DNA from 2 places in the Labrys sp. HAY1-8F genome. Region 1 is predicted to be linked to the other one. Evidence: predicted binding sites of a transcription regulator. Region 1 holds the regulator's gene; the other holds the start of a gene.

Region 1 (14,668 bases):
GGTAATTACTGCCTGGACCGCGGATCAGAAAGTCGCCAAGCTCAAGGAGAAGGCCGACGAACTCGTGACCCAGTTGCGGGGCGGCAAGCCGCTCGAAGACCTCGCCAAGGGCCTGAACCTGCAGGTCGTGCCGGCTTGGGATCTCACCCGCAACGGCCAGAACCAGCCCGTGCCTCCGGCAGTCGTCACTGCCGTGTTCGCCACCCCGCTCAAGGGCTTTGGTACGGCGCTCGCCGCCAACGGAACCGATCGCATCATCTTCCACGTCGAGGACAATGTGATCCCCGAGCTCGATGCCAAGGCTCCGCAGACCGAGACTCTGTCCAAGCAGCTCGCAGCCGGCCTCGGCCAGGATCTGATGACGGAATATGTCAAGAAGGTCGAAGGTGAGCTCGGCGTGACCATCAACCAGACCAATGTCGACCGTATTGTCGGCACCGGCAGCCTCTGAGTCGATACCATGCTTCTCGAACCTTCCTTCGAGGTCTTCTCGGCCGCCTACTCGGCCGGCAAGGCGCAGATCCTGACGCTTACGCTGGTGGGCGATCTGGAGACGCCGGTTTCCGCCTTCATGAAGCTGGCGGGCGATAAGCCCAACGCCTTCCTGCTGGAATCGGTGGAAGGCGGCGCCACGCGCGGGCGCTATTCCATGATCGGACTGGAGCCTGACCTGATCTGGCGTTGCGAGAACGGCAAGGCCTCGATCAACCGCCATTTGCCGGACCAGACCTTCGAGGCGTTGGGTGGCCATCCCCTCGAGACGCTGCGGGCGCTGATCGCGGAAAGCCGCATCGAGCTGCCTGAGGGCGCGCCGCCGATGGCGGCCGGCCTGTTCGGCTATCTCGGCTACGACATGGTGCGGCTGGTGGAAGAGCTTCCCGCCGCCAAGCCGGATCCCATTGGAGTTCCCGACGCCATTTTGATGCGCCCTACGGTGATGGTGGTGTTCGATGCGGTGCGCGATGCCATCACCGCCGTGACGCCGGTTCGCCCGCAGGCGGATGTCTCGGCCAAGCAGGCCTATTTGCGCGCCGAACAGCGGCTGATGACCATCGTCGACGGCTTGGATCGCCCGACGCCCAAGCTGGCCGAGACCGTCGATCTCGACGCACTCCACGCCCAGCAGGTCTCCAACACCGCCGAAGCGGATTACCTGGCCATGGTCGCCCGTGCCAAGGAGTACATCAAGGCCGGCGACATCTTCCAGGTCGTGCTGTCACAGCGCTTCAGCGCCCCGTTCCAGCTGCCGCCCTTCTCGCTCTATCGCGCCCTGCGCCGCATCAACCCAGCCCCATTCCTGGTCTACCTCCAGCTCGAGGGCTTTTCCGTGGTCTGTTCCAGCCCGGAAATCCTGGTCCGGCTGCGCGAGGGCAAGGTCACGGTCCGCCCCATCGCCGGCACGCGCCCGCGGGGCAAGACCAAGGCCGAGGACGATGCGCTGGCCGAATCGCTGCTCAACGATCCCAAGGAACTGGCCGAACATCTCATGCTGCTCGATCTCGGGCGAAACGACGTCGGCCATGTCTCGGCAATCGGCAGCGTGAGCGTGACCGATCGCTTCTTCATCGAGCGCTACAGCCATGTGATGCACATCGTCTCCAACGTCGAAGGCAGTATCGGGCCTGGTCATGACGCGCTCGATGCGCTCGCAGCAGGCTTTCCGGCCGGCACGGTTTCGGGCGCGCCCAAGGTCCGCGCCATGCAGATCATCGACGAGCTCGAAAGGGACAAGCGCGGCCTCTATGCCGGCGCCATCGGCTATTTCGGCGCCGACGGCCAGATGGACACCTGCATCGTGCTGCGCACCGCCCTGGTCAAGGACGGCGCCATGCATGTCCAGTCCGGCGCCGGCATCGTCTATGACAGCGTGCCGACCAGCGAGTACGCCGAATGCGTCAACAAGGCCAAGGCCCTGTTCCGCGCCGCCGAAGAAGCTGTCCGCTTCGCCGGCCAGCCCGGGCGGGGACAGTAAGGCAGGTGGACGGCATCCATGGCTAAATGGCCCGGTGCCCGGCGATCGGCCCTGCTGACCTTCGGGGCCGCGTATGTCGTGCTGTTCGCCGATTTCTATCTCTACCTCTATCCGGGCGGCATGCAGGCCGTCGCCCTGATGCTGGCGATTGCCCTGCCTGCCCTGGGCGCTGCCTATGGCATCTTCTTCTTCCATTGGCTGTTCGAGAGCGAGCGCTCGGCACCCTATTCCGACTACGGTTTCGGCATCTGGCTGATCTCCTCGCTCGCCTCACTTATCTACATGGCCGTCTTCGCGGGCCTGGGCGCACTCTTGCCCTATGGCTTGGAGAGGTTGGAACTGTTCGGGAACACCGTGCAGATGATCGCTTCTCGCATGACCTTGGCCTCGGACTATTTCGAGCCCATCGTGGGCCGAAATCTCGCGCTCTTCGTCCTGCTGGAGATCTTTGCCTGCGCCTATGGCAAGAAACACGGCATACGCCGACGCCCGATGGCGGCTCCACCCACTCCCGGCACTTCCTAAAGCCGAAGCGCTTGACCCGCTGCCTCCGCACGCCTAGTCGTGATGGCTTCAAAGGAGGCAAGAGCCGTGACGACAGACCGTTCCATGACCGTGACGCTGATCGACAATTATGACAGCTTCACCTGGAACCTCTGGCATTATCTCGGCCAGCTGGGTTGCACCGTCACGGTTCATCGCAACGACAAGGTCAGTGTCGACGAGGTCATCGCCGCGGCGCCCGATGCGATCGTGCTCTCGCCCGGCCCCTGTACGCCCACCGAGGCCGGCATCTGCTGCGATTTGATCGAGAAAGCCAGGGATCGCATCCCGCTTTTCGGCGTCTGCCTCGGCCATCAGGCGATCGGCCAGGTCTTCGGCGGCGACATCGTGCGCCTCGCCATCCCCATGCATGGCAAGATCTCCTCGATCGACCATCGTGGCCGCGGCGTTTTCCGGGGCTTGAACGGCCCCTTCATGGGCACGCGCTATCACTCGCTGGTGGTCAAGCGCGACACCCTGCCAACGGATCTCGAAATCACCGCTGAGACCGACGACGGCGTCATCATGGGCCTGCAGCACAAGAGTGCGCCGCTGCATGGCGTTCAGTTCCATCCGGAATCGATCATGTCCGATCATGGCCACCGCATCCTCCAGAACTTCCTGGAGCTGGCGGCGGAATGGAACGCCAAGAATAGAGCTCAAGAAAGCGAGCATACATGATGGACGGTTTCAAGCCCTATATCGGCAAGGCCGCCGCCGGTTCGCTCTCCCGGGAAGAGGCGGCTGAAGCCTTCGACCTGCTCTTGTCCGGCCAGGCCACCCCCTCTCAGATCGGCGGCTTCCTGATGGCGCTGAGAGTACGCGGGGAAACGCCTGACGAGATGGCCGGCGCCGTCACCGCCATGCGCGCCAAGATGCTGACGGTGGAAGCCCCCGAGGACGCCGTCGACATCGTCGGCACGGGCGGAGATGCCTCCGGTTCCTACAACGTCTCGACTGCCGCCTCCCTGATCGTCGCAGGCGCGGGCGTGAAGGTCGCCAAGCATGGCAATCGCGCCCTCTCCTCCAAATCCGGCGCCGCCGACGTATTGACAGCGCTTGGGGTCAATATCGAGCTGAGGCCGGAAGATATTGCGCGCTGCATCAGCCTGGCCGGCGTCGGATTCATGTTCGCCCCCGCTCATCACGGCGCCATGAGGCATGTCGGCCCCACCCGCGTCGAACTCGGCACGCGGACGATCTTCAATCTGCTGGGGCCGCTCTCCAATCCCGCCGGCGTCAAGCGGCAGCTGCTCGGCGTCTATGCCCGCCAGTGGCTGCAGCCCATGGTGGAAGTGCTCAAGACGCTGGGTTCCACGCGCATCATCGCCGTACATGGCAGCGACGGGCTCGACGAGATCACCACAACCGGGCCCACCGAGATCGTCTCGCTGGAGAACGGCCAGATCAGCCATGGCGTCATCACGCCGGAGGAAGTCGGCCTGCGCGTGGCAGCACCCGATGATCTCAAGGGCGGCGATGCTGCCCACAACGCGGTGGCGCTGCGGGCCGTACTCGAAGGCGAGAAGACGCCCTACCGCGACATCGCCCTCTTGAATGCCGGTGCTGCCCTGCTCGTGGCGGGGCGGGTGCCGACCCTTGGGGATGGCGTAGCCCTCGCCCGCGAATCCGTCGACAAGGGCAAGGCCCTAGCAACACTCAACCGTTTGGTTGAAGTTTCAAACGCGTGAGTGCCATGGCCACCATTCTGCAAAAGATCGAAGCCTATAAACGCCGCGAGATCGAGGCGGCGAAGGCGGCATGCCCGTTGCCTGAACTGATCAAGCTGGCAGAGCAGGCCGGTTCCGTACGCGGCTTCCAGAGGGCTCTACAGGCCAAGCTCGACGCCGGCCACACCGCCCTGATTGCCGAGATCAAGAAGGCCAGCCCCTCCAAGGGCTTGATCCGCGCCGATTTCGATCCTCCGGCGCTCGCCCGCGCCTATGAGGCCGGCGGCGCTGCCTGTCTTTCCGTGCTGACCGACGAGCCCTCCTTCCAGGGACGGCCCGACTTCCTTACCGCAGCGCGCACAGCGGTATCGCTGCCCGCCCTGCGCAAGGACTTCCTCTACGATCCCTATCAGGTGGTGGAAGCCAGAGCCTGGGGCGCCGATTGCATTCTGGTGATCATGGCCAGCGTCACCGATGCCGAAGCGCGGGCCCTGATCGCAGCGGCCAAGGACTGGTCGCTCGACGTTCTGTGCGAAATCCACAACCACGACGAACTCGAGCGCTCTCTCGTGCTCGATGTCGGCATGATCGGCATCAACAATCGCGATCTCAACGACTTCGTCACCCGCCTGGAAACCACGGAGACTCTGGCGCCGCTAGTGCCGAGCGACCGCCTGCTCGTCGGTGAGAGTGGCATCTTCTCGCCAGCCGACGTCGGCCGCCTGCAGCGGGTCGGGGTCAACACCTTCCTGGTCGGCGAAAGCCTGATGCGCCAGGCCGACGTCACCGCCGCCACCCGCGCCTTGCTGGCCCTGGATAGCGCGGCATGAGCCAGCAGCGCACGAAACGCGGCCTCACCCATCTCGACGCCTCCGGCGAGGCGAATATGGTCGACGTCTCGCAAAAGGCCGTGACCAGCCGCACCGCGATCGCTGAAGGGCGCGTGGTGATGCAGCGTGAAACGCTCGACCTCGTGTTGTCCGGCGATGCCAAGAAAGGCGATGTCCGCGCCACGGCCCGCATCGCCGGCATCATGGCAGCCAAGAAGACGCATGAGCTGATTCCGCTTTGCCATCCGCTGCTTCTCAGCAAGGTTGCCGTCGAAATCGAGCCCGACACCGCTCTGCCGGGTCTGACCGTGCGGGCGACGGCCAAGGTTGCCGGCCAGACCGGCGTGGAGATGGAAGCGCTTACCGCAGTCTCCGTGGCCTGCCTGACCATCTATGACATGGTCAAGGCCGTCGATCGGGGTATGCGCATCGAGGCGATCAGGCTCGTGGAGAAATCCGGCGGCAAATCCGGCGATTGGCATGCGGAGGAAAATCGATGAGCCTGCTTCCCGTCGCGGACGCGCTGGCCAAGGTGGTTGCCGGCGTAGCCCCGCTTCCAACCGAAACAATATCGCTGCATGCCACGCGCGGACGTGTTCTCGCTTCGGCCATCACGGCGCTGAGGACCCAGCCCGGCTTCAACGCCTCGGCCATGGACGGCTACGCGGTGCGAGCGGCAGATGCCAAGGAAGGTGCCAGCCTCGAATTGATCGGAGAATCGGCGGCGGGGCATGGCTACGCCGGACGAGTTGGCGAAAACCAGGCCGTTCGCATCTTCACGGGTGCGCCCGTGCCGGATGGCGCCGACACAGTGGTGATCCAGGAGCACACGAGCCGCGAGGGCAATCGCGTCATCGTGGAGGCGGCGGCCAGGCTCGGCCAGCATATCCGGGCCCGTGGCCTGGACTTTGCCGAAGGACGGGAGGCTTTGACATCAGGCACCGTCATCGGTCCCCGCGACATAGCGCTTGCCGCGGCCATGAATCATCCTGCCCTGCCGGTCCGCCGCCGCCCCAAAGTTGCTATTCTCGCGACCGGCGATGAATTGGTACTGCCCGGTCAAGCCATCGGCGAGAATCAGATCGTCGCCTCCAACAATTTCGCCATTCGGGCACTGGTCGAGGCCGAGGGGGGCGAAGTGCTCGACCTCGGCATCGCCAGCGACGACTTCCCGGCCCTGGAAGCTGCCGTTCGGCGGGCTCGTACCGAGAAGGCGGATGTGCTCGTCACCATCGGCGGTGCTTCGGTCGGCGATCACGATCTGATCCAGACCGCGCTCACCCGCGAAGGCATGCGGCTCGGCTTCTGGAAGATCGCCATGCGCCCGGGCAAGCCCCTGCTGCACGGGCGGCTTGGCTCAATGCATATCCTCGGCCTGCCCGGCAATCCGGTATCCTCGGTGGTCTGCGGCGTCCTCTTCCTGGTACCCTTGTTGCGTACGTTGCTGGGGCGGGCCGATGCGGGTCTGTCCCGCCGCAAGGCCGTCTTCGCCAGCGCTTGGCCAGCCAACGACGTTCGTGAAGACTATATCCGTGCCCGCTTCGTGCTTGACGACACGTCAGACATCCTCAAGGTGAAACCGCTGGCGCTGCAGGATTCGTCGCTGGTGAGTGTGATGCAGCATGCCGACTGTCTGGTTGTCCGGCCGCCCTTTGCGCCGGAAGCAAAACCAGGCGATATCTGCGAGATCATCGATCTTCGTGCGGCCGGCTATTGACGCTACCCTTAACCTGAACTTCACAGTTGCAGAACACAGTAGGAACATGTAGCACTGTTCTTGTTTTGTTTACACCTTCACCGTGATTCGCGGCCGCCACGACGGGAAAGCCATGCTGACCAAGAAACAACACGAATTGCTTCGGTTCATTCATGAGCGCCTGAAGGAACAGGGCGTGCCCCCCTCCTTCGATGAAATGAAGGAGGCGCTGGACCTGCGCTCCAAGTCCGGCATCCACCGCCTGATCATGGCTCTGGAGGAGCGCGGCTTCATCCGGCGCCTGCCAAACCGGGCACGCGCGCTCGAAGTGGTACGCCTGCCCGAATCCGCCGTGCCAGGCGGCCTGTCGCTGGCCTCTTCGCAGCGGGGCTTCCGCCCCAACGTGATCGAGGGCAATCTCGGCAAGGTCCGCCCCGTCAGGCCGGAAATGGACGAGGATGTCGGCCGGCCGGTTCTGGTCCCGGTGATGGGACGCATCGCCGCCGGTACGCCGGTCTCCGCCATCCAGACCAAGAGCCATACCATCAGCGTTACGCCGGAAATGCTGTCCTCAGGTGATCATTTCGCCCTGGAAGTGCGCGGTGATTCAATGATCGAAGCTGGTATCTTCGACAATGACACCGTGCTGATCCGCCGCCAGGACCATGCCGATACCGGCGATATCGTGGTAGCCCTGATCGACGATGAGGAAGCCACGCTGAAGCGCTTGCGCAAGCGCGGCGCCTCCATTGCGCTGGAGGCGGCCAATCCGGCTTACGAAACCCGTATTTTCGGCCCGGACAGGGTACAGATCCAGGGTAAATTGGTGGGCCTGTTCCGCCGATATTGAGAGCATGCGAATTTGGTTCGCTTGCAATGACTGGCCTTCATACAGTCAGCGGCCACGCTCTGGAACGCCGTGACGTCGAGCGGTTGCTCAAGGAGCGCGCGCCGTATTGCCTTGTCGATTGTGAACTGGAGGAATGCGATCTTTCGCGTCTCGACCTGTCCCACTGGTCGTTCGAGCGTTGCATTCTCAAAAATGCCAAGCTGGTCGGCGCCAAGCTCGCGAATACGCTATGGCGCAATTGCAAGGCGGGCGGTGCCGATTTCCGTGGCACCGACCTCGAAGATGCTGCATTCCGCACGGGTGACTACAGCAATGCCAGCTTTCGACGCGCCAAAGCAGCCTCGGCGGTTTTTACCGGCTGCAAGCTGACAGGCGCGGATCTCTCGGAAATCGCCGCATTCGGGCTCGTTTTCGAGGAGGTCTTGCTTATGTCGGCGAAACTGCCGGCCTTTTCCTTTCGCAAGTCCACGCTACGCCGCCTCGACTTCACCCAGGCCGATCTGCGCCAATGCGATTTCCGCGATGTCATCTTCGAAGAGTGCAGCCTGCGCGATGCCAATCTGGTCGATGCCCGTTTTGAAGGAGCGGATCTACGCAGTGCCGATCTCGGCGGCTTGAAGCTTGGTGACGCCCGTTATTTCAAGGGCGCCACGATCTCGAAAAACCAGGCCGGCCAATTGCTAGCCGAGCTAGGCTTGCGGATCGCCTGAAGAAGGTCTGGAGTTCGCAGGCAAATCCGCTTGATGGTCGGGTAGCCTCCGGGTGTCTTCGAACTACCATCTGTCCGAAGACCCGGCCTGGCTGACAGCGCCGATCAGTCGACCGCGATCATGACGTCGGAGGCCTTGATCACGGCATAGGCGTTCTGGCCGGGCTTGAGCTGGAGATCATCGACGGCCTCATTGGTGATCGAAGCGGTAATGATGGTACCGTTGATCTCGAGCTGGATATGGGAGGTGGTCTGCCCCTTCGTCACGCTCTTGATCGTGCCCTTGATCTGGTTGCGGGCGCTGATTTTCATGGTCCGTCCTTTCTTGTGAGAATCTCGCGTCAGTTATCGGTTTCGGCGGTGACGCGGTCCATAGGCCTATCCGTCGCTGGGACTTGTACTGCCGCCTGGGGCAGAGGCTTCGGCGGCACAATCACCCGGCTCGGTACCCATGGACGGGACGCTTGGGGATGGCGGGCCATGACGAGACGCCAGCGCGGACTGATATCGCCGCTCGCCGACGGCTCTACATAAAGTGCTATCGAGCCGACCGCGCGAATCAACTCCCGGTCCATTACAACTCCAGCGGCGGCACAGCGAGCACCGATCGGAACCGGTCCGGCCAGGACGCTGACGCGTCCACAGTCCTCTTCGGCGGCGTTGCTGGTCTTGTCGAGCATGAAGATCCCGCCTCCTTCAATGGGCGCGGAACACCCTTCTCTGTCACATAGGCGCTGTGCGGCAAGGGTTGGATCCTCCGGCTTGCGCCGATCGCCCATGGCCAGCAGCCATTGCTGAACCGTAAAAGCATCGGATCGCTGCGCCAGCACGGTCAGTTGATCGCCCTTGCGAACGAGGGCCGCGTAGCCGTTTGCGCCGAACAGAGCTACCGGCAGCGACGCTGTCGCGGCCAGGGCAATGCCCCCGCCCAAAGGCAATAGGGCCAGCAGAGCAAGACGCGTGCGCAGAACGGTCAGCAGGACCAGCGTCAGAGCGAACAATCCGAGCGCCGCGGCGGAGAACTGCGGCAGCACGAGATCGGAGCCAGGCCAGGTCGCAACCGAACGAGCCACCTGCATGAACAAGCCGACAGCCCAGCCCATCGCCTGCCAGAATGGAGCGCCATAGCCAAACGGCTCGGCGACCACGGCCAGCATGGCGAGCGGCATGATCAGGAAGGAGACGATCGGCGTCGCGACAAGGTTCGAGGCCAGCGACTGCAGCGTGATACGATGGAAATGAAAGGCTGAGAATGGCGCCGTGGCGAGCGAGGCGACGATCGTGGTCAGCATCATGGCAAGTACCAAGGTCACAGCGCCACCGATGGCCCTTTCCCACGCCATTGCAGATTTCTCTCGCTTCCGCCGGCTCCATTGCTCATGTGCGATCACCAGCATCGCCACCGCCGCGAAGGACATCTGGAAGCTCGGCCCCAGGAGCTGCTCCGGCGTAGTCAGCAGCACGAAGCTCGCGGCCAGGGCGACGTTGCGGCGGGTAATGGCATTGCGTCCCAGCGCCACGGCCAGCAGCACGATGGCCGTCATCAGGAAGGAGCGGACCGTCGCGACCTCGGCGCCGGAAAACAGTGTATAGGCAGCAGCCGGCAGCAGCGAGAGCAGCGCGGCGAGTTCCTTGGTGCCCCGATAGAGCACGATCCGGCGCGACAACGCCAGGACAGCGCGGATGAGGCCGAACAGGCCGCCCGCAAATAGCGCCATATGGAGACCCGAGATCGAAACGACATGATAGAGCCCGGAAGCGCGCAAGGCCTCATTGGCGTCGCCGGGAATCTGGCCGCGTTTGCCGGTGACCTGCGAAGCCGCGATGGCGCCATTCTCGCCTTGTATCGTCTCGACGATCCGTCGGGTCAGATCGTTGCGCTGGCGATCGATCCAGATATTGAAAGCTTCCGCCCAGCTCGCCTCGACGGGGCTGGCCGCAGGTGCAATCTTGCCCGCTGCAAAACCAACGCCACCAATGCCATCGAAGAAGGCATCGCGTGCGAAGTCGTAACCGCCGGGCAAGGCAGGAGGCGGAGGCGGTCTCATGACTGCCTTGAGGCTGATGCTGTCGCCAGCCCGGATTTCGCTGCCCTTGCGGACCGTAAGTCGGATGCGGGCCGGCATCGCAGCAGGCTCCAGCTTCTCCACCGAGACCGGCCTGATGACGATGCGCGCACTGCCACCCAGGCGCGGCTCTACCGAAAGGACGAGGCCTGTAACGGTTCCCGCCATCGAACGCGAAAGCTGTGGCGCGGCGACGCTCATCGTACGCAGCTTGGCAGAGCAAAAGCCCGCTCCCACCGCCGTCAGGCTGATCAGGCCGACATGCAACCACCAACGCCCCCGCAAGCCATAGGCAAGGCAGGCCGTCCCTACAGTAAGGAATGCGGGAACGAAAAGACCAGGCTCTTCCGGTGCGGCAAAATAAGCGATGACACCCAGGCCTAGAAAGACCGGAACGACGAGAGCAAGCTCGAAGGCCGCCATCTCCGCCGCAAGCCCGGTCGCCAGCCAGGACACCAGCCTTTGCAGCCCCTGCCCGAACAGCATGCCGCCGGGCAACGCCAATCCCAGCTGTCCCGGCCTTCCACCGAGGACACCAACCCGCGCGCGGCCTCGATCATTCTCAGGCAAAGGCGCCCCCGCCGCTACCGCCCAATGAAACCCTGTGCTAAAGCCCCAAGCTTATTGATGTGATCCGGGTTAGCCAAGGGCCTCAATACTTCCGCCTCCATGCTCCCGCGCTCTGGCTTCGCTTCCCCTGCCTTTTGGAATTGCCAACTTCGATGTCCACTCCTGTCATCACCCGCTTTGCTCCCTCCCCCACCGGCTTCCTCCATATCGGCGGCGGCCGCACGGCCTTGTTCAACTGGCTCTACGCCAGGGCCAAGGGCGGTAAGATGCTGCTGCGCATCGAGGACACCGATCGCGAGCGCTCGACCGATGCCGCCATTGCCGCCATCCTGGATGGCCTGGCCTGGCTTGGCCTCGATTGGGACGGAGACCCGATCTTCCAGTTTGCCCGCGCTGCCCGCCACCGCGAAGTTGCCGAATCCATGCTCGCCCAGGGCAAGGCGTATTATTGCTACGCCACCCAGCAGGAGTTGGAGGAGATGCGCGAGCTCGCCCGCAAGGAAGGGCGCCCGCCGCGCTATGACGGCCGCTGGCGCGACCGCGACCCGGCGACAGCCCCCAAGGACGTCAAGCCGGTGATCCGCCTGCGTGCGCCGATCGAGGGCGAAACCGTCATCCAGGACGACGTGCAGGGCACCGTGCGCTGGGCCAATAAGGACCTTGACGACCTGGTGCTGCTGCGCTCGGACGGCACGCCGACCTATATGCTGGCCGTGGTGGTCGATGACCATGACATGGGCATCACGCATATCATCCGTGGCGATGATCATCTCACCAATGCGGCCCGCCAGAAGCAGATCTACGAAGCCATGGGCTGGGAAGTGCCGCATATGGCCCATATCCCGCTCATCCACGGCTCCGACGGTGCCAAGCTCTCCAAACGTCACGGCGCGCTGGGCGTCGACGCCTATCGAGCCATGGGCTACCTGCCGGCGGCCATGCGCAATTATCTTGTGCGCCTGTCCTGGAGCCATGGCGACCAGGAAGTGTTCACCACCAAGGAGATGATCGAGCATTTCGATACCGGCGCCATCGGCAAATCGGCCGCGCGCTTCGATTTCAAGAAGCTCGAAAACCTCAATGGCATCTATATGCGCAACTCCACGGATGAGGAATTGCTCGCCGCCATCGACCAGTTGCTCCCCCATATTCCCGGTGGCCCTGCCCTCGTTGCCCAGCTCGCCGACGGCAATGGTGCCAAGCGCTCTCAGTTGCTGGCCGCCATGCCCGGCCTTAAGGAACGCGCCAAGACTTTGGTGGAATTGCTGGATGGTGCCAATTTCCTGTTCGTCTCGCGTCCCCTGCCCTTGGATGACAAGGCCAAGGCCATGCTGAACGAAGAAGCGCGGGCGACCCTCGCCATGCTGTTGCCGCGCTTCGAAGCCTTGGGCGAGTGGAGCGCCAGTGCGACCGAGGCGACGGTGCGGGCCGCAGCCGAGGAAACCGGCGCCAAGCTCGGCTCGTTGGCCCAGCCGTTGCGCGCTGCGCTCACCGGCCGTACCACCTCGCCGCCGGTCTTCGACGTGCTGGCCGTCCTCGGCCGCGAGGAAAGCCTGGCCCGGCTGAAGGATCAGGCCGGCTGAGACCAAGCGCCGCATGATTGTGTTTCCCGGACATCGGGTTTCGCGCAATAGGTGTATTTTTCGCAGCTTTGACGCGAAAGATTTGGAAAGCTTTCGCGTCAAAGTGGGGCAATCGGCCCTACCCTGGCGCGCTGCCGCCTAAGCAGTCGTCGAACCGACAGTTCACTTCTTCGTCTTTCTTGCGGCATTGCAGCAAATGGTCTACCCAACACCGACGGATCGGCGATACGTAGGCCTTACTTGAGCCGGGGGGCTCCTTTCTGGCCAAGGCGTGACCGCGTATTTCCGTACAAGGAGGATTGCATGAGCGGTAACACGGCGACTCTGACTATTGGTGACAAGGCAATCGAATTGCCAACCAAGGCCGGCTCCGTTGGTCCGACGGTTGTTGATATTGCGCCCCTTTATAAGCACACGGGCATGTTTACCTACGATCCAGGCTTCACCTCGACGGCAAGCTGTGAATCCCAGATCACCTATATTGATGGCGATGAGGGCGTGCTGCTCTATCGCGGATACCCGATCGAGCAACTCGCCGAGCATGGCGACTTCCTCGAGACCTGCTATCTCCTGCTCTATGGCGAACTGCCGACGGCTGCCCAGAAGGCTGACTTCGACTATCGCGTCACGCGCCACACCATGGTGCATGAGCAGATGGCTCGCTTCTTCCAGGGCTTCCGCCGTGACGCCCATCCGATGGCCGTGATGGTCGCCTCGGTCGGCGCCCTTTCGGCCTTCTATCACGACTCCACCGACATCTCCGACCCGCATCAGCGCATGATCTCGTCGATGCGACTGATCGCCAAGATGCCGACCCTGGCTGCGATGGCCTACAAATACACCATCGGCCAGCCCTTCGTGTATCCGCAGAACAATCTGGACTATCCGTCCAACTTCCTGCGCATGTGTTTCTCGGTCCCTTGCGAGGAATACAAGCCCAATCCGATCCTGGCCCGCGCGCTCGATCGCATCTTCATCCTGCATGCCGATCACGAGCAGAACGCGTCCACCTCGACGGTCCGCCTCGCGGGCTCCTCGGGCGCCAATCCGTTTGCCTGCATCGCCGCCGGCATCGCCTGCCTCTGGGGCCCGGCCCATGGCGGCGCCAATGAAGCTGCGCTCAAGATGTTGCAGGAAATCGGCACGGTCGATCGTATCCCGCAATATATCGCCAAGGCCAAGGACAAGAATGATCCCTTCCGCCTGATGGGCTTCGGCCACCGCGTCTACAAGAACTACGATCCGCGCGCCAAGATCATGCAGCGTACCACCCACGAGGTGCTGAACGAGCTCGGCCACAAGGACGACCCGTTGCTTGAGGTTGCGCTGGAACTCGAGCGCATCGCTCTGCACGACGAGTATTTCGTCGAAAAGAAGCTCTATCCGAACATTGACTTCTATTCGGGCATCACGCTCAAGGCGATGGGCTTCCCGACCTCGATGTTCACCGTGCTGTTCGCCCTGGCCCGTACCGTCGGCTGGATCGCACAGTGGAAGGAAATGATCGAAGATCCTTCCCAGAAGATCGGCCGCCCGCGCCAGCTCTATACCGGCGCAGCCCGTCGCGACTACGTTTCACCGGCCCAGCGCCGCTAAGATAATAAAGGGCGGATCCTCGGATCCGCCCTTCTCATTTCCAGCCCCTGCTATTTGCGGCATGAGCGCTTGAGACCCTCAACCCGCCTTGCCGGCAATGGTTTCCAGCACGATGCGGGCCGCTCGCTGCGACGGGGACTCCCCCACCACCTGCATGCGTTGATCGATCTCATCGAAGGCGTGCATCTGCGCGCGCCGTTCATCGGTATTCCCCAGCAATCCGGCCATGAGATCGGCCAGACGGTCCGGTACGACCTCTTCCTGGAAGAGTTCGGGCACAGCCTGTCGATCGAGAATCAGATTGGGCAACAGGAAAAAACGTCCCTTGACCAGGCGACGGGCCAGGAAGGCCTCCCAGGCCGGAAAGCGATAGGTTCCGATCATCGGCACCTGCGCCAAAGCCAGTTCGAGCGTCACCGTGCCCGATGCTGCCAGTGCCGCTCTCGCCCGGCGGAAGGCCGCGTATTTCTCGTCGGGATCGGTGATGATCAGGGGATTCGGCGCCCAGCCGGCGGTCGCCTGCCGCAGACGCTCGGCATGGCGCGGCACCGTTGGCAGCGCGGCATCGAAGGGCCCGATCCTG
Region 2 (14,668 bases), 5.4 Mb from region 1:
GAGCGGTAGGTCACCCAGGAGAACACCACGATCTCATCCTCCTTGGCCTGGACGGCGCGCGGAAAGGACGTGACCTCGCCATAAGGCACGTCGTCGGCAACGCATTCGACATAGCTGAGTGCGCCATGTTCCATCCAGACCTGGCCGCCGAGACGGGCCATTTCCTCATAGGCCTTGAGGTTCTGCTTGGGCACGGCGACAACGAAACCGTCGACATAGGTCATTTCAGCTTCCTCCTGTTTCGATCTCCCGAAGGACGTTCGGCATCCGGCCAAGCCGACAGCCCTGGCGAAATTTTGTTGTCTGCGGGGCTGGCTGGCGTCAGGATCGCTTTTGAAAACGCTTGATCAGCCTCTCGCGTTTCAGGCGCGACAGACGCTGGATCCAGAAAATGCCGTCGAGCTGGTCGATTTCGTGCTGCAGGCAGACGGCGAGCAATCCATCGGCTTCCTCGGTCTCCTCCGCCCCTTCAAGGGTCTGGAAGGCGACACGCACCCGGGCGGGACGTTCGACCGTCTCGGTCGCACCGGGCATTGAGACGCTGCCTTCGACATGCTCCCGCTTATCGTGCGATGACCAGACGACGCGCGGATTGACATAGATCCGCACTCTTTTCTCATCGGGCAGCTCGATCACCGTCAGTCTTTCGAGAATGCCCAGATGCGGGGCCGTAATGCCGATGCCGGGCGCGGCGCGCATGGTGTCGAGCAGATCCTCGGCTAGGGCGGCAAGCCTGGGCCCGAATTCGGTCACGGGATTTGCCGCCTGGCGCAAGCATGGATCGGGAAAACGCAGAATCGGTTGGACAGGCATGGCGGGAAGTTAGCTCACCTCATCATGCACATCACGCTCGGCGACGCTTGGGCTTGGGGGGTGCCGCCTCCTCGCCATGGGAAAGATCCTCCAGGATCGGGCAGTTGGGCCGGTCGTCGCCGTGGCAATTATGGACGAGATGGCGCAGGGTCTTCGCCATACCCTCGATCTCGCGCGCCTTGCGTTCGAGCTCGATGATATGAGCTGCGGCGATGCTCTTGACATCGGAGCTCGCACGGCTGCGATCGCTCCACAAAGCGAGCAAGGTTTCCATCTGCTCGACGGAAAAGCCGAGATCGCGGCAGCGGCGAATGAAACGCAGTGTGTGAATATCGCTGTCACCATAGACGCGATAGCCGGCTTCCGTGCGGGCTACGTTCGGTACGAGCCCGATAGATTCATAATAGCGGATCATCTTGGCCGAGACGCCGGAGGCGGCGGATGCTTCACCGATATTCATGACGGTTCTTCCTGTTCGTCCTTCACGCGAAGACCTCATCACGACCTTCGAATCTTGATGAGCTTTCTTCGATATTCCCTTGAATTAGCTTGATGAAGTCAATGTCTGTACACCTGTCGCTTGTGCTGGCGCAGTCTCAGGCTGGAAGCCCTTGAGCCTGAGCGCATTGGTCACCACGAAGACGCTTGAAAGCGCCATGGCGCCGGCTGCCAGCATCGGCGAGAGCAAGGTGCCGTTGACGGCATAGAGAGCGCCGCCAGCGATGGGGATCAACGCGATGTTGTACGCGAAGGCCCAGAACAGGTTCTGGCCGATATTGCGCATGGTCGCCCGTGACAGGCCTATGGCCCTGACGACTCCATTGGGATCGCCGGCCATCAGCACCACCGCCGCGCTCTCGATGGCGACGTCGGTGCCCGTGCCGATGGCGATGCCGACATCGGCGGTGGCGAGCGCCGGCGCATCGTTGATGCCGTCGCCGACGAAGGCGATCTTGCGCCCTCCGGCCGCCAGCCGCTGCACGGTCTGGGCCTTGCCGTCCGGCAGGACTTCGGCCTCGACGGTTTCGATCCCGAGCCTTGCCGCAATCGCCTGTGCCGTCCGCCGGGCGTCGCCCGTCACCATCGCAACCCGGAGACCGAGTGCCTTGAGGGCCGCGACGGCGGCCTTGGCCGTCGGCTTGATCGGATCTGCGACGGCGATGACCGCGGCGATCTTGCCGTCGACGGCCGCGAAAAGCGGCGTCTTGGCCTGTGCGCCGAGGGCTTCTGGCCGATCGGAGAGAATCCCGGCATCAAAGCCCTGTTCTGCCATCCAGCGTGCCGAGCCGATCGAGATCTTCCGGCCATCGACGAGGGCGGAGGCGCCGCGCCCCGGGATCGCCTCGAAATCGGTGGCCGAGGGAATGTCGAGGTTACGCTCGCGGGCCGCCTTGACGATGGCGGTGGCGAGCGGATGCTCCGAACGCGCTTCCACCGAGGCCAGCAGAGCGAGAACCTCATTCTCCGAAAAGCCGGGGGCGGTTTCGATATCTGTGACCGCAGGCTCGCCCTGGGTGAGGGTTCCCGTCTTGTCGAAGGCGACGATCTCGACATCACGCAGGCTCTGCAGGGCATCGCCGCGACGGAAGAGCACGCCGAGTTCGGCCGCACGGCCTGTCGCCACCATGATCGAGGTGGGGGTAGCCAAGCCCATGGCACAGGGGCAGGCGATGATCAACACGGCAACCGCATTGACGAGAGCGAAGCTGAGGGCGGGGCTCGGGCCGAACAGCAGCCAGGCGAGGAAGGTCAGCGTTGCGATGGCGATGACGGCGGGCACGAACCAGGCAGTCACCTTGTCGACCAGCGCCTGGATCGGCAGCTTAGCGCCCTGGGCTGCCTCGACCATGCGGATGATCTGGGCGAGGAGGGTCTGCGAGCCCACCTTCGTCGCTCGGAACGAGAAGCTGCCTGTTTTGTTGATGGTCCCACCGATGACTTCGGCACCCACGCCCTTGGTAACCGGTATCGCCTCGCCGGAGATCATCGACTCGTCCACGAAGGAGGAGCCTTCGACGATTTCGCCGTCGACGGCGATCTTCTCGCCGGGGCGCACCCGGATGATGTCTCCCGGCTGGAGCTCGGCGATCGCCACTTCGGTTTCCGAGCCGTCGCGCAGGCGCAGGGCCGTCTTGGCCTGCAGCCCGGCCAGTTTGCGGATCGCTTCGCTGGTCTCTCCCTTGGCCCGCGCCTCCAGATAGCGGCCGAGCAGGATCAGCGTGACGATGACGCCGGCGGCCTCAAAATAGACATAGGCCGTTCCCGCCGGCAGGGCCGAGGGCAGGAAGGTCGCGACGACCGAGAACAGCCAGGCCGCACCGGCACCGAGGGCGACCAGGGCGTTCATGTCCGGAGCACCCCGCAGCAGCGCCGGAATGCCCTTGACGAAGAAGCGCAGCCCCGGCCCGAACAGCACGAGGCTGATCAGCACGAATTGCGCATACCAGTTCCAGCGACCCAGGTTCATCTGGACGGCGTGGTGCAGGCTCGGCACCAGGTGTCCGCCCATTTCCACCAGAAAGACCGGCACGGTCAGCAGGGCGGCAAGAGCCAGATCCCGGCGCAGTGTAGCGATCTCGGCCTTGCGGGCCGTGCGTTCAGGATCCTCGGCCCGGTCTTGTTCGATCAGATGGGCGCCGTAACCCGCTTTGGCGATGGCAGCCAGCACAGGAGGCAGGTTGGCCGGCCCCTCGAAGGCGACCTGCGCCCGCTCGGTGGCGAGATTGACGGCGGCCTGCACGACGCCTGGGGTGGCGGCGATGGCCTTCTCCACGCGACGAACGCAGGAAGCGCAGGTCATGCCCTCGATGGCGATGTCAAAAGTTGCGGGGTTCGAAGTCGAAGAGCTCAAAGTCGGAGGGCTCATAGTCGGAGACATGGGGCAATCCCTTTCCAGGTCATTGCCAAGATAGGTAAACCTTCCAGTCATGGGAAGGTCAAGGGCTTCTTGTTCGGAGCGCGGACTTCCAGTCCGCTCTGTGAAATATCACGCTGACAGAGCGGACATCGCCCCATGACTTCATGGAGCTGAGAAGTCCGCGCTCCCAGTATCCTCACATGGGCCTGGCGATATCTTCCGTGTTGTTGGCTGGGCTGTTTACGCGCGAAGAAATCGGCCAGATCTCCATCAGCTCCGGCGGAAAGGGCACCATCAGGTCGAAGGGATCCGGCTCGATATTGTCGAGCCAGCGCTTATGGCTCTCCGGGGCCACTATTACCGGCATGCGGTCGTGGATCGTCGCCATCAGCGCATTGGCCTGGCAGGTGACGACGGCGAAGCTGCGCGTGATCTCACCAGAGGCCTTGTCGATCCAGCTTTCCCAGACGCCGGCCACGGCGAAGGGACGGCGATCCTTCATGGCGATGGCATATGGCTGCTTGGCTCCCTTCACCGGCTTGCCGTCCGGCTCAAGGATCTTCATCCATTCGAAGAAGAGATCGATCGGAACGAGACAGCGCCGTGCCTTATAGGCATCGCGGAAGGAAGGCTTGGTCTGGATGCCCTCGCAACGGGCGTTGATCGGCTTCGGCCAGTCGCTGGGATCTTTCACCCAGTTGGGAATGAGGCCCCATTGCAGGAGATCCCGAACATAGGTCGCCGATCCGGGTTTTCGGCGGAACACCCAGAAATATTGCGCCGGTGCGCCATTGAAATGGGCCTCCCAGGCACGAGCGACCTCTTCCGGCGTAGCGCCAGGTTCCGTCTGAAGGCCCGGCAGGTCCGGGCTGCGCTGCATGATCCGTCCACACATGGCCGGACCATGGCATGCTCAACCACACGTCTCAACGCCACATGCCGCGCATGCGGTCGCGCAGGTCGATCGAGCTGTGGATGCCGCCGGGTTGCCGCGCTCTGGACGCTGCCACCCTCGGCCACATCATCTGCTGGAAGCGATCGAGGATCGAAGCCGGGATGAAGCGGGTGCGGTTGGCATAGACATGCCGGTCGCCCTGGGAATGCTGGCCATGGGTGAAGAAGCGCTGCGGCATGACAAGATGCAGGCTGTCGCGCGCCCGTGTCATCGCGACATAGAGCAGCCGGCGCTCTTCCTCCAGATCGTTCTTGGTGCCGGCGGCGAGATCGGCGGGCAAGCAGCCATCCACGGTGTTGAGCACGAAGACGGCCTTCCATTCCTGCCCCTTGGCGGAATGGATGGTGGAGAGGATGAGGTAGTCTTCGTCCCGCAAGGGAGCTCCGGCCTCGTCGCTGGTGGCGTTGGGCGGATCGAGCGTCAGCTCGGTGAGGAAGCGTTCGCGGGATTCATAGCCCGCCGCGATCTGCTCGAGCTGGAGAAGATCGGCGCGGCGCGTCACCGCATCCTCATGCATGCGCTCGAGATGGGGCTCGTACCAGCGACGAACGCGCTCGATCTCGCCGGGCCAGTCGCTCGGTCCCTTGTGCAGGCTCGCGGCGAGGTCGACGAAATCGGGCCAGTCCGCGCCCGCGCGGGGAGGCGCCGGCAAGGCCGCGATGTCGTCGACACCGACGGCGTCGAGCACATTGGCGGCCGACGTGGGGCCGACGCCCGGCAGCAGTTGCAGGACGCGGAAACCGGCGACGCGGTCGCGCGGGTTCTGCGCCCAACGCAGCAAGGCCAGCATGTCCTTGACGTGGGAGGCGTCGAGAAATTTCAGCCCGCCGAACTTCACGAAGGGGATGTTGCGGCGGGTCAGTTCGACCTCGAGCGGGCCGGAATGATGGGAGGCGCGAAACAGCACCGCCTGCTGCTTCAGCGTCATGCCGCTCTCGCGATTCTCCAGGATTTGACTGGCGACGAAATCGGCCTGCCCAGCCTCATCCCTGACGGTGACGAGATGCGGACGCTCGCTCGATTGCCGCTCCGTCCACAAATTCTTGGTGAAGCGCTCGCTGGCAAGGGCGATGACGGCATTGGCAGCCGCCAGGATGGGTTGGGTCGAGCGGTAGTTGCGATCGAGCGTGATGATTTCAGCCGCGGGCGAGAACTGGGCCGGAAAGTCGAGGATGTTGCGCACGGTGGCGGCGCGAAAGGAATAGATCGACTGGGCGTCGTCGCCGACCACCGTGACGCCTTTGCCGTCCGGCTTGAGCGCCTTGAGGATCGAGGATTGCAGGCGGTTGGTATCCTGGTATTCGTCGACCAGGACATGGTCGAAACGGGCCGAAATATCGGCGGCGATCATCGGTTCTGCCACCATATGCGACCACCACAGCAGCAGGTCGTCATAGTCGAGCACATTGTTGGCGAGCTTGGCTTCGACATAGGCGGCGAACAGGCTGCGAAGCTCCGCTGCCCAGGCAAGACACCAGGGAAAGGCCTCCTTCAGCACGTTTTCGAGTTCATCCTGCGCATTGACCACGCGCGAATAGATGGCCAGGCACGTGCCTTTGCTCGGGAAACGGCTTTCCGTCTTGGAGAAGCCGAGTTCATGGCGCGCCAGGTTGATCAGGTCGGCGGAATCCTCGCGGTCGTGAATGGTGAAGGAGGGATCGAGCCCGATCTGATAGGCATATTCGCGCAGGAGCCGGGCGCCGATGGCGTGGAACGTGCCAGCCCAGGTCAGGCCTTCGCTCAGTGTCGCCCCCTTTGCCCCCATGACCTTGGCGGTGATCTGCTCGACCCGCCTTGTCATTTCGGAGGCGGCCCGGCGCGAGAAGGTCAGAAGGAGAATGCGCCTGGGATCAGCTCCTTCGGCGATGAGATAGGCAACCCGGTGAGCCAGCGTGTTGGTCTTGCCCGATCCGGCGCCGGCAATGATCAGCACGGGCCCGGCCGGCTGGCCCGAACCATGCTCGACCGCCCGGCGCTGGTTTTCGTTCAGGCCGGCAAGAGGGTCGACCGGCGATTGAATGGACACCTCGGGGACAAGAAGGGCTGCCTGCGCGTTCATGCCTTGGTCTCGCGTCGTGAGGAACGAATCTGCCCACCGATTCGGCGAGCCGTCTTCGGGAAAGGGTAGAAGTTACATATGAACAAAAATGGAACAGATTCGCGAATGACCCGTTTGTCGGCAACGACCTACCGCCGCGCTCCCGCTGGTGGATGAATTCGATCGAGGCGGCGTGAATGTGTTCCCTGAGCGCTTGCTCCGGATCGGCCGTCACGCCATGTTCGCGGATATGAAGCAGGGCTGATTGGCGGTTTGGTGCGGGAACGGGGTCGAAAACATCCGACGGGAAGGATCATGCCGGCTATGGCCGGCTTGGCGGTTCTACTCGCATTGACGCCGGCAACGCCGGCTTTCGCTGCCCCCGATCCACAAGCCGTGGTCAAGGATGTCGCGCGCGATCTCGGCCTGCAACCCGACCTGCCCGGCAACAAGGGCGAGGTGGTGACGCCCAAGACGGAGCCAAAGCAGGATGAGCGGGCGCCGCGCATGTGGAACCCGTCGCTGGGAACCTTGCTGAGCATCCTGCTCTATGCCGCCATCGCCGCGGGTCTCATCTTCGCGATCTGGACGATGCGGGATCGTCTGCCGGTCCTGGGGCGGCGCAAGCTCGTTGCCGGTGTCGATACGGAGGTCTCCGCTCAGGCCGCCTCGGTCGAGCGCATGGTGGTGGCCCAGGTCGAGGCCGACGAACTGGCGCGCCAGGGCCGCCTTGCCGAGGCGATGCATGCCTTGCTGCTGCGCAGCCTGATCGAGGTGCGCAAGAGGCTCAATGTCAGCTTCGCGGACTCGCTGACCAGCCGCGAAATTCTTCGGGCCCTGTCGCTGCCCGACCGTGGCAAGCAGGCGCTGTCCGACATCATCGGTCGCGTGGAGCCCGTCTATTTCGGCGAAAGCCCTGCCGAAGAGCGCGATTATGCCGCTTGCCGGCAGAGCTATGAGGCCCTGACCGAAGCGATGCAGGCGAGGGCGGCATGAGCGAAAAAGCCACCTTCTCAGGTCCTGTCCTCGCCGTGCTGGTCGCTGGAGCCACGGCCGTCTTCGCCCTGTCCATGCTGTTGATGCTGAACGGCTCGTCCGAAGAACAGGGCTTCAGCACCACCACCAAATCGGTCTCGGCGATCGGGCATGCCGGCCTCTATGAGCTGGCGCAACGCCTCGATGTTCCCGTTGCCCGCAGCCGCATCAACGGTACCGTCGCCCCTGGTGAAGGCGGGGTGCTGGTGATGGCCGAGCCGACGTCGAGCCTGTCGAAGGACGACATCATTCGCCTGGGACGCGAGAGCAATGTCCTGCTGGTGCTGCCGAAACGCTGGGCGCTGGCCGACAGGAGCAAGCCTGCCTGGATCCGCTCCGCCACGCCGATGGACATTCCCTGGGTTACCAGCATTGCGCGGCTGGTCGAGCCCAAGCTCGAGGTGACGCGGGGAGACCCGCCCAAGAGCTGGGACCGCAACGATCTCAATGTGAATCCCTCTTTCGACGACGGCGCCCAACTGATCAAGAGCGAAGAGCTGACGCCGATCATCGGCAATCGCCAGGGCATGCTGATCGGCGAGAAACTCGACGGTGAGCGCCGCGTCTGGGTGCTTGCCGACCCCGACCTCATCGAGAATCATGGCCTGACCAAGGGGCGGAACGCCGAATTCGCGCTCGCTTTGCTGAATGCCATGCGCGATGCCGAACTCGGGGACGGCAAGGTCGTGTTCGACGAGACCATCCATGGCATGGTCAACAATGTCGACAGCCCCTTCAAGAAGCTGTTCCAGTTTCCCTTTGTCATCGTGCTGTTGCTCGTACTTGCCGCGACGGCGCTGCTGGCTTGGGCCACCACGAGCCGTTTCGGCAAGCCGCGCCTGGCGCCGCCGGCGTTCGACCTCGGCAAGGGGCGCCTGATCACCAACACGGCTACCCTGCTCGACCGTGCCGGCCACCATGCCTTCGTCATGCGCCGCTATGTGCGGGCGACATTGCGTGATGTGGGTCGGCTGTTTCACGCACCACGCCAGCTCGATGACGAAAAATTGGCAGAGTGGCTCGACAAGATCGGTGAGGCGAGGGGGCTGGAAACCAAGGCCTCCGACGTCCTCGCACGCACCGTGGAAGGGCAGGGTACGTCCCTGACCGGTTTGTTCCAGGCCACGCGCGATATTCATGATTGGAAGGAAGAAATCTCCGATGGAACTGCAGCGCGTCGCCCATATCGCTGACGGCATCCGCAAGGAAGTCGGCAAGGCCATCGTCGGCCAGGACGAAGTCATCGAGCTAATGCTCACCGGCCTGCTCTGCGGAGGGCATATCCTGCTCGAAGGCGTGCCGGGCACCGGTAAGACGCTACTGGCCCAGGCCTTCGCCTCGACCTTGTCGCTGAAATTCGGTCGTGTGCAGTTCACGCCCGACATGATGCCGGGCGACGTGATCGGCACCAACCTGTTCAACTTCCAGACCAACGCCTTCATACTGACCGAAGGGCCGATTTTTACCGACCTCCTGCTGGCGGACGAGATCAACCGCACCCCGCCCAAGACACAGGCGGCGTTGCTGCAGGCGATGAACGAGCGGGCTGTCACCATCGACGGCAAGACCTATGCGCTTGGCGCCGACTTCATGGTGGTGGCGACCCAGAACCCGATCGAGCAGCAGGGCACCTATCCCTTGCCCGAAGCGCAGCTCGACCGCTTCCTGTTCAAGATCGATGTCACCTATCCCAGCCGTGACGAAGAGAGAGCCATCGTCACCCAGCATGGGCACCGCTCGGCCATGCCCAAGCTTTCCGATTTCGGCCTCCAGAGCCAGGCCGATCCGGCAACGCTCGCCGATCTCCGGGCCACCAGCGAACAGATCGTGCTGACGCCGCAGATCATCGACTATGTCGTCGACGTGGTGCGCGCCACCCGCCAGCACCCGGCGATCGAGACGGGCGGATCGACCCGCGCCGCCAATGCACTTGCGGCCTCCGTGCGGGCCTTGGCCGCGCTGAACGGGCGCGATTTCGTCATTCCCGACGATGTGAAGCGGCTGGCCCGGCCGATCCTGCGTCATCGCATCGTCCTGGCGCCCAATGCCGAGATCGATGGCCTCACTCCCGACCGCATCGTCAACGAAATCCTGGACCAGACGGCAGCACCCCGATGATCCGGCCGACACCGCGCGCCGTGCTGCTGTTCAGCCTAGGCATCCCCGTTGCCCTGTTGATGGTGGTATGGAATCCGGCGCTATGGCCGTTTTCCTTCGACCTAAGCCTGCTGGCCCTGCTGGTGATCGCCATCGACGCGCTGCTGATCCCGCCGCGCCGTGCCCTCATCGTCGACCTTCAAGCGCCGATTCGGTTGCCGGTCGGCAATGAGGGGCGGATCGATGTCACGCTGCGTAGCACGAGGTCGGCGCGCCTGCTCAGGATCGAGGCGGTGGTCGATCTCGATGGTCCACTGGAGACGCCGCCGATGGTTGCTGGCCGTTTCGGCGGTGCCCCGGAGGTGCTCAGCATTCCCTTTACGGCTCTGCGACGTGGGGTGGTGACGCTGGAAGCCCTCTGGCTGCGCTGGCGAGGACCCTTGGGGCTGGTGGAATGGCGCCTGAAGGAGGAATTGGCCCGCAAGATCGAGATACTGCCCGCCGCCCGCATGTCCTTCGGCCCAGCCATCCAGGCGCTGAGCAAGAGCGCCATCTACGGCACCAAGACCCAGAACCAGAAGGGCGAGGGCACCGAGTTCGATACGTTGCGCGAGCATGTGGCGGGCCTCGACTCTCGCATGATCGACTGGAAGCAGTCGGCCCGCCATCGCAAGCTCCTGTCGAAGGAGTTTCGCATCGAGCGCAACCACCAGATCGTGCTGGCCTTCGACACCGGCCATCTCATGCTCGAGCCGATCGACGGCCTGGCGCGGCTCGATCATGCCATCGAGGCGGGGCTGATGCTGGGCTGGACCGGGTTGAGGGCCGGCGATCTCGTCGGTAGTTTCGGCTTTGACGCCACCATCCGCCATTATCTCGAACCGGGGCGGGGTAGCACCTATTATGCCCGGCTGCAGCGCTCCGCGGCCCAGCTTGCCTATCACACGGAGGAGACCAACTTCACCCTCGGCTTGGCCGAGTTGAACGCGCGGCTGAAGCGCCGGGCTCTGGTGGTGCTGTTCACCGAATTCGTCGACAGCGTGATGGCCGAGCTGCTGATCGAGAGCTTGAAGCGCATGGCCAACCGCCATGCCGTGATCTTCGTCACGCTGCAGGATCCATTGACCGCGCGGCTGGCCAATGCCGAGCCGGAGGATTTCACCGTCGTGGCCGAGGCCGTGGTGGCGCATGATTTCGCGCGCGAGCGGGCGATCGTGATGGAGCGCATCGCCCGTCTCGGCGTGCACTGCGTCGATGTGCCGGTCGGTGGGCTTAGCGTGGCCTTGCTCAACCGCTATCTCCAAATCAAGCAGGAGGGCCTGCTATGACGGCCGTGGATGGGGGCATGCCGGAGGTCGGGCCGGCTCCGACGATCATCGGCGTGCCCAACGAACCTCGGGCTCAGCTTGTGCTGCGCTCAGCAGAGTTTCGGCGGGGGCGCGAGGAGAGCTGGCGGGAACTCGAAGACCTGGTCGCGCGCGTCGAAAAGCGGGGGATCCACGGCGTCTCCGCCGACGAACTGCAGAAGATGCCGCTGCTCTATCGCTCGGCGCTGTCTTCCCTGTCGGTTGCCCGCAGCATCGCGCTCGACCGTAATCTGCTGCGCTACCTCGAAGCCCTGACGTTGCGGGCCTATCTGGTGGTCTATGGGCCACGTACCAGCCTGCTGGCGGGGCTGGGCCATTTCTTCCGCTATGGCTTCCCCGATGCCGTGCGCAAAGCGGGCTGGCATATCTTGATCGCTTTCGCGGCGATGGCCCTGGGCATCGCGGCCGGGTTCGTGCTGGTGACCAGCGAAGCCGAATGGTTCAACGCCATCGTTCCCGACGGCCTCGCGGGAGGGAGGGGGCCGAGCGCCAGCACCGAATATCTGCGCAGCGTGCTGTTCGCGCCCTGGGACGGCTTCAAGGAGAGCTTCATCGTCTTTGCCAATTACCTGTTCCAGAACAACAGCATGGTCGCCATCCTCTCCTTCGGGGTCGGTTTCATGGCCGGCGTGCCGACCTTGCTGCTGCTGGTCTATAATGGGCTGATCGTCGGCGCGTTCCTGGCGATCCACTATCAACGCGGCCTCCTGATCGATTGCATCGGCTGGCTGTCCATTCACGGCGTGACGGAACTCGGTGCCTTCATCCTGTGTGGCGCCGCCGGCCTGGTGGTGGCCGAGAAGATCATTTTCCCGGGCCGCTATTCGCGCCTGGAAGCGCTTGCCATTCACGGCAGGCAGGCCGCCATCATCGCCTGCGGCGCGGTTGCCATGCTGTTCATCGCCGGTTTTATCGAGGGGGGCCTGCGCCAACTGATCAACGTGACCTCCTGGCGCTTCGCCTTCGCTGCCGTTACCGCCGTGCTGTGGGGGATCTATTTCCTCTATTGCGGCAAAGCGTCTTTCGATTTGACGGGTTCACCAAGAAGCGCAAAGACGCGTCGAAAAAAACTGTTAGAGCAGGGAGGCGTTCAGCCATGAACACGCTTTGCTCCAAGGGAGGGCAGCATGGCCTCTCCGCGTGACCGCGTTTCCCAACTGCTGGAGGGCCGGCAGCGCCGCACCCGCGAGATCGTCACGCCGGAAGGGGTCGCCATCCATGTGGAGATCGCCGATCGCGGCGAAAGGCTGGGGGCCTTCCTGATCGACCTGGTGATCTGGTTCGGTGCCACCATCCTGATCTGGATCGCCCTGGCGACCACCTTCCTGCGCGGCGGCAGCGATGTGACGGTGACGGTGATCTCCTTCCTCTCCTTCACGCTACGCAACCTCTATTTCATCCATTTCGAGCTGGCCTGGCAGGGCTCGACGCCCGGCAAGCGCGCCACCGGACTGAAGGTGATCGATCGCAAGGGCGGCGCTTTGACCCCAACCGCCGTCGTTGCCCGCAACCTCACCCGCGAGGTCGAATTCTTCCTACCGCTGCAGCTCTTCTTCATGTGGATCGGCGCCTCCAACAGCGGCGAATCCTGGCAGGCGCTTTCGATGCTGGGCTGGGTGGTGCTGCTCGCCGCGTTGCCCTTCTTCAACCGGGATCACCTGCGGGCGGGCGACCTGATCGGCGGCACCTTGGTGATCGCCTTGCCGAAGCGGGCACTTGCCCTCGACCTCACGCAGGGAGCGGCCAAGGTGGCGGCCCGCTACAGTTTCACCTCGGCGCAGCTGCAGGCCTATGGCGCCTATGAATTGCAGGTGCTGGAGGAGATTCTGCGCCGGCCCGGCGGTACCGAAACCTGGCGCATTCATCGCGAGATCGCCGAGAAGATCATCCGGCGTATCGGCTGGCAGGGCACCTTCGAGCCCAATGCGGCCACGGATTTCCTGCAGGCCTTCTATGCGGCCGAACGGGCGGAACTCGAGCGCGGTCAGCTTTTCGGCCGCTATCGCGACGACAAGAACTCGGGTACCCGCAAGGTGGGTGAGCCGGCCAAGTGAGGGCCGGCTCCTTTCCAGAACAAAGGTCTCAATCGAAGACGGTGGCGAGCCTGTCGATGTCGACGCCTTCCTTGATCGAGCGCAGGCGGTAATAGACCAGGGCGCTAAGCACGCTGCCAAGAGCGATCAGATAGATCTGGATGAGATTGCCCAGCAAGGCACCGAACACCGGGCCACCGAGGCTGCCACCGACATACTCGATGATCATGGAGACGATCCAGCCAGCGATGCCGACAATCAATACGAGGCCGAGGATCTGCCAGCGAAAGCCCGAGGTGAGTTCGCTGCTGCGGGACATGCTATCCGTCACGCCGCGCTGTTCAACGACACAGACCGCGACGGCGGCATAAAGCATGCAGATCAGCCATAGGCCCGGTACGACAAGCAGTACCAATCCGATCGTGACCGCAAGGCCGACCAGGATCGAGAGGCCCAGCAGCGGCAGGAAGCGCGCCATCCCTTTGGAGAGGGCCTCTCCGACCGAAAAGGTCTGCCCGCGCAATTCGTTGAACGCGCCGTAGATCATGCCGCCCTGAATGACGAAGAGCAGGGCGATGTAGATCAGCAGCAGCACGACGAAGGCACTGACATTCGGAAGCGGATTGTCTGGTGTCGGCACGCCGATGACCAGGGTCGAGATGATCAGGGGAATGATGGGAATCAGGCCCAGCGCCAGAAATCGCGGCAAGGCGCGGTGGAGAACGGCAAAGCTTTCGCTGATCAAGGCGCCGATGTTGAAATCACCGGAGCCGGTGCCTTGACTGTAGTTGGTCATGAGAGCGCATCCTGTTTGATGGCGTTCGGAGCCTGAGTACTGTGCCGGCCCATATCGACGATATGTCATGCCGATGACTTGCATTTGAAAAGCAAGTATCTGCGCTTCAATACAAGTGCTGAGTTGTTTCGATCGGGCAAGTGAAGGGGCAGATTGTCGGAAGCGGAAACGAAGCTGTTCACATCTGCCTCGCAAAGTATACCCCGGCGAAGGGGTATTCATCTGTTTCCTGACGAACAGAAGCTCCGCGTCCTGCCAAGGATTTCAAGACCGCGATACGGGGGAGCGCGCTTGTAGGTGACCTCTGAGGTCTTGCCGCTGGCTCATTCCGGCAAGGGCCGAGTATCCTCCGGCGGGCCGCTGATCTCGTGCAATCGCTCGAAAGTCGCCGTCGCGGTCCCCGCCGAGAGCGTTTTGCGATTTGGTGGAATCACCAAGCATCGCAAAGACGCGTCGAATCAAGGAGCTAGAGCAGAACAACGTTTCCGTCTAAACGCGCTTTGCTCTGGAGAATGTCGTTTCAGCGGCTGGGAGGGCGCCAGGTCTCGGGCGGATATTGGTGCGGGCGCCGTACTTCCTCGTTCGGGTCCGGGGGCTGCTCGCCGAAGAGCACGTCCGGATCGGGCGCCGTGACACCCCACGGGTTGCCGTCGGCGGGCATGTAGCCGCTCTTGGCA

What was found. Region 1 encodes LexA, which represses DNA repair genes until DNA is damaged. Its sites were predicted from a motif close to TGTTCNNNNTGTGTTCNG; they were not measured.
Region 2: ACR9ZN_RS08945 (ATP-dependent helicase) is a predicted target of LexA. The motif match lies at 6,763-6,780, and genes of this name have one in related genera.

What each region holds. Positions count from the first base shown of each region.
Region 1 is NZ_JBPGWZ010000002.1:5,457,639-5,472,306, reverse strand. It holds gene ACR9ZN_RS34380 (peptidylprolyl isomerase) at 1-451, shown strand, start outside; gene trpE (anthranilate synthase component I) at 461-1,972, shown strand; gene ACR9ZN_RS34370 (hypothetical protein) at 1,991-2,497, shown strand; gene ACR9ZN_RS34365 (anthranilate synthase component II) at 2,582-3,196, shown strand; gene trpD (anthranilate phosphoribosyltransferase) at 3,196-4,206, shown strand; gene trpC (indole-3-glycerol phosphate synthase TrpC) at 4,212-5,015, shown strand; gene moaC (cyclic pyranopterin monophosphate synthase MoaC) at 5,012-5,515, shown strand; gene ACR9ZN_RS34345 (molybdopterin molybdotransferase MoeA) at 5,512-6,732, shown strand; gene lexA (transcriptional repressor LexA) at 6,845-7,561, shown strand; gene ACR9ZN_RS34335 (pentapeptide repeat-containing protein) at 7,588-8,271, shown strand; gene ACR9ZN_RS34330 (TOBE domain-containing protein) at 8,376-8,582, opposite strand; gene ACR9ZN_RS34325 (ComEC/Rec2 family competence protein) at 8,612-10,840, opposite strand; gene gltX (glutamate--tRNA ligase) at 11,059-12,489, shown strand; gene gltA (citrate synthase) at 12,793-14,085, shown strand; gene lpxB (lipid-A-disaccharide synthase) at 14,164-14,668, opposite strand, start outside.
Region 2 is NZ_JBPGWZ010000002.1:23,347-38,014, forward strand. It holds gene ACR9ZN_RS08920 (DUF1428 domain-containing protein) at 1-224, opposite strand, end outside; gene ACR9ZN_RS08925 (peptide deformylase) at 322-813, opposite strand; gene cueR (Cu(I)-responsive transcriptional regulator) at 845-1,273, opposite strand; partial or broken gene ACR9ZN_RS08935 (heavy metal translocating P-type ATPase) at 1,358-3,631, opposite strand; gene ACR9ZN_RS08940 (SOS response-associated peptidase) at 3,867-4,565, opposite strand; gene ACR9ZN_RS08945 (ATP-dependent helicase) at 4,597-6,684, opposite strand; gene ACR9ZN_RS08950 (hypothetical protein) at 6,979-7,659, shown strand; gene ACR9ZN_RS08955 (DUF4350 domain-containing protein) at 7,656-8,891, shown strand; gene ACR9ZN_RS08960 (AAA family ATPase) at 8,860-9,816, shown strand; gene ACR9ZN_RS08965 (DUF58 domain-containing protein) at 9,813-11,123, shown strand; gene ACR9ZN_RS08970 (stage II sporulation protein M) at 11,120-12,262, shown strand; gene ACR9ZN_RS08975 (RDD family protein) at 12,290-13,216, shown strand; gene ACR9ZN_RS08980 (DUF7847 domain-containing protein) at 13,245-13,991, opposite strand; gene ACR9ZN_RS08985 (hypothetical protein) at 14,512-14,668, opposite strand, start outside.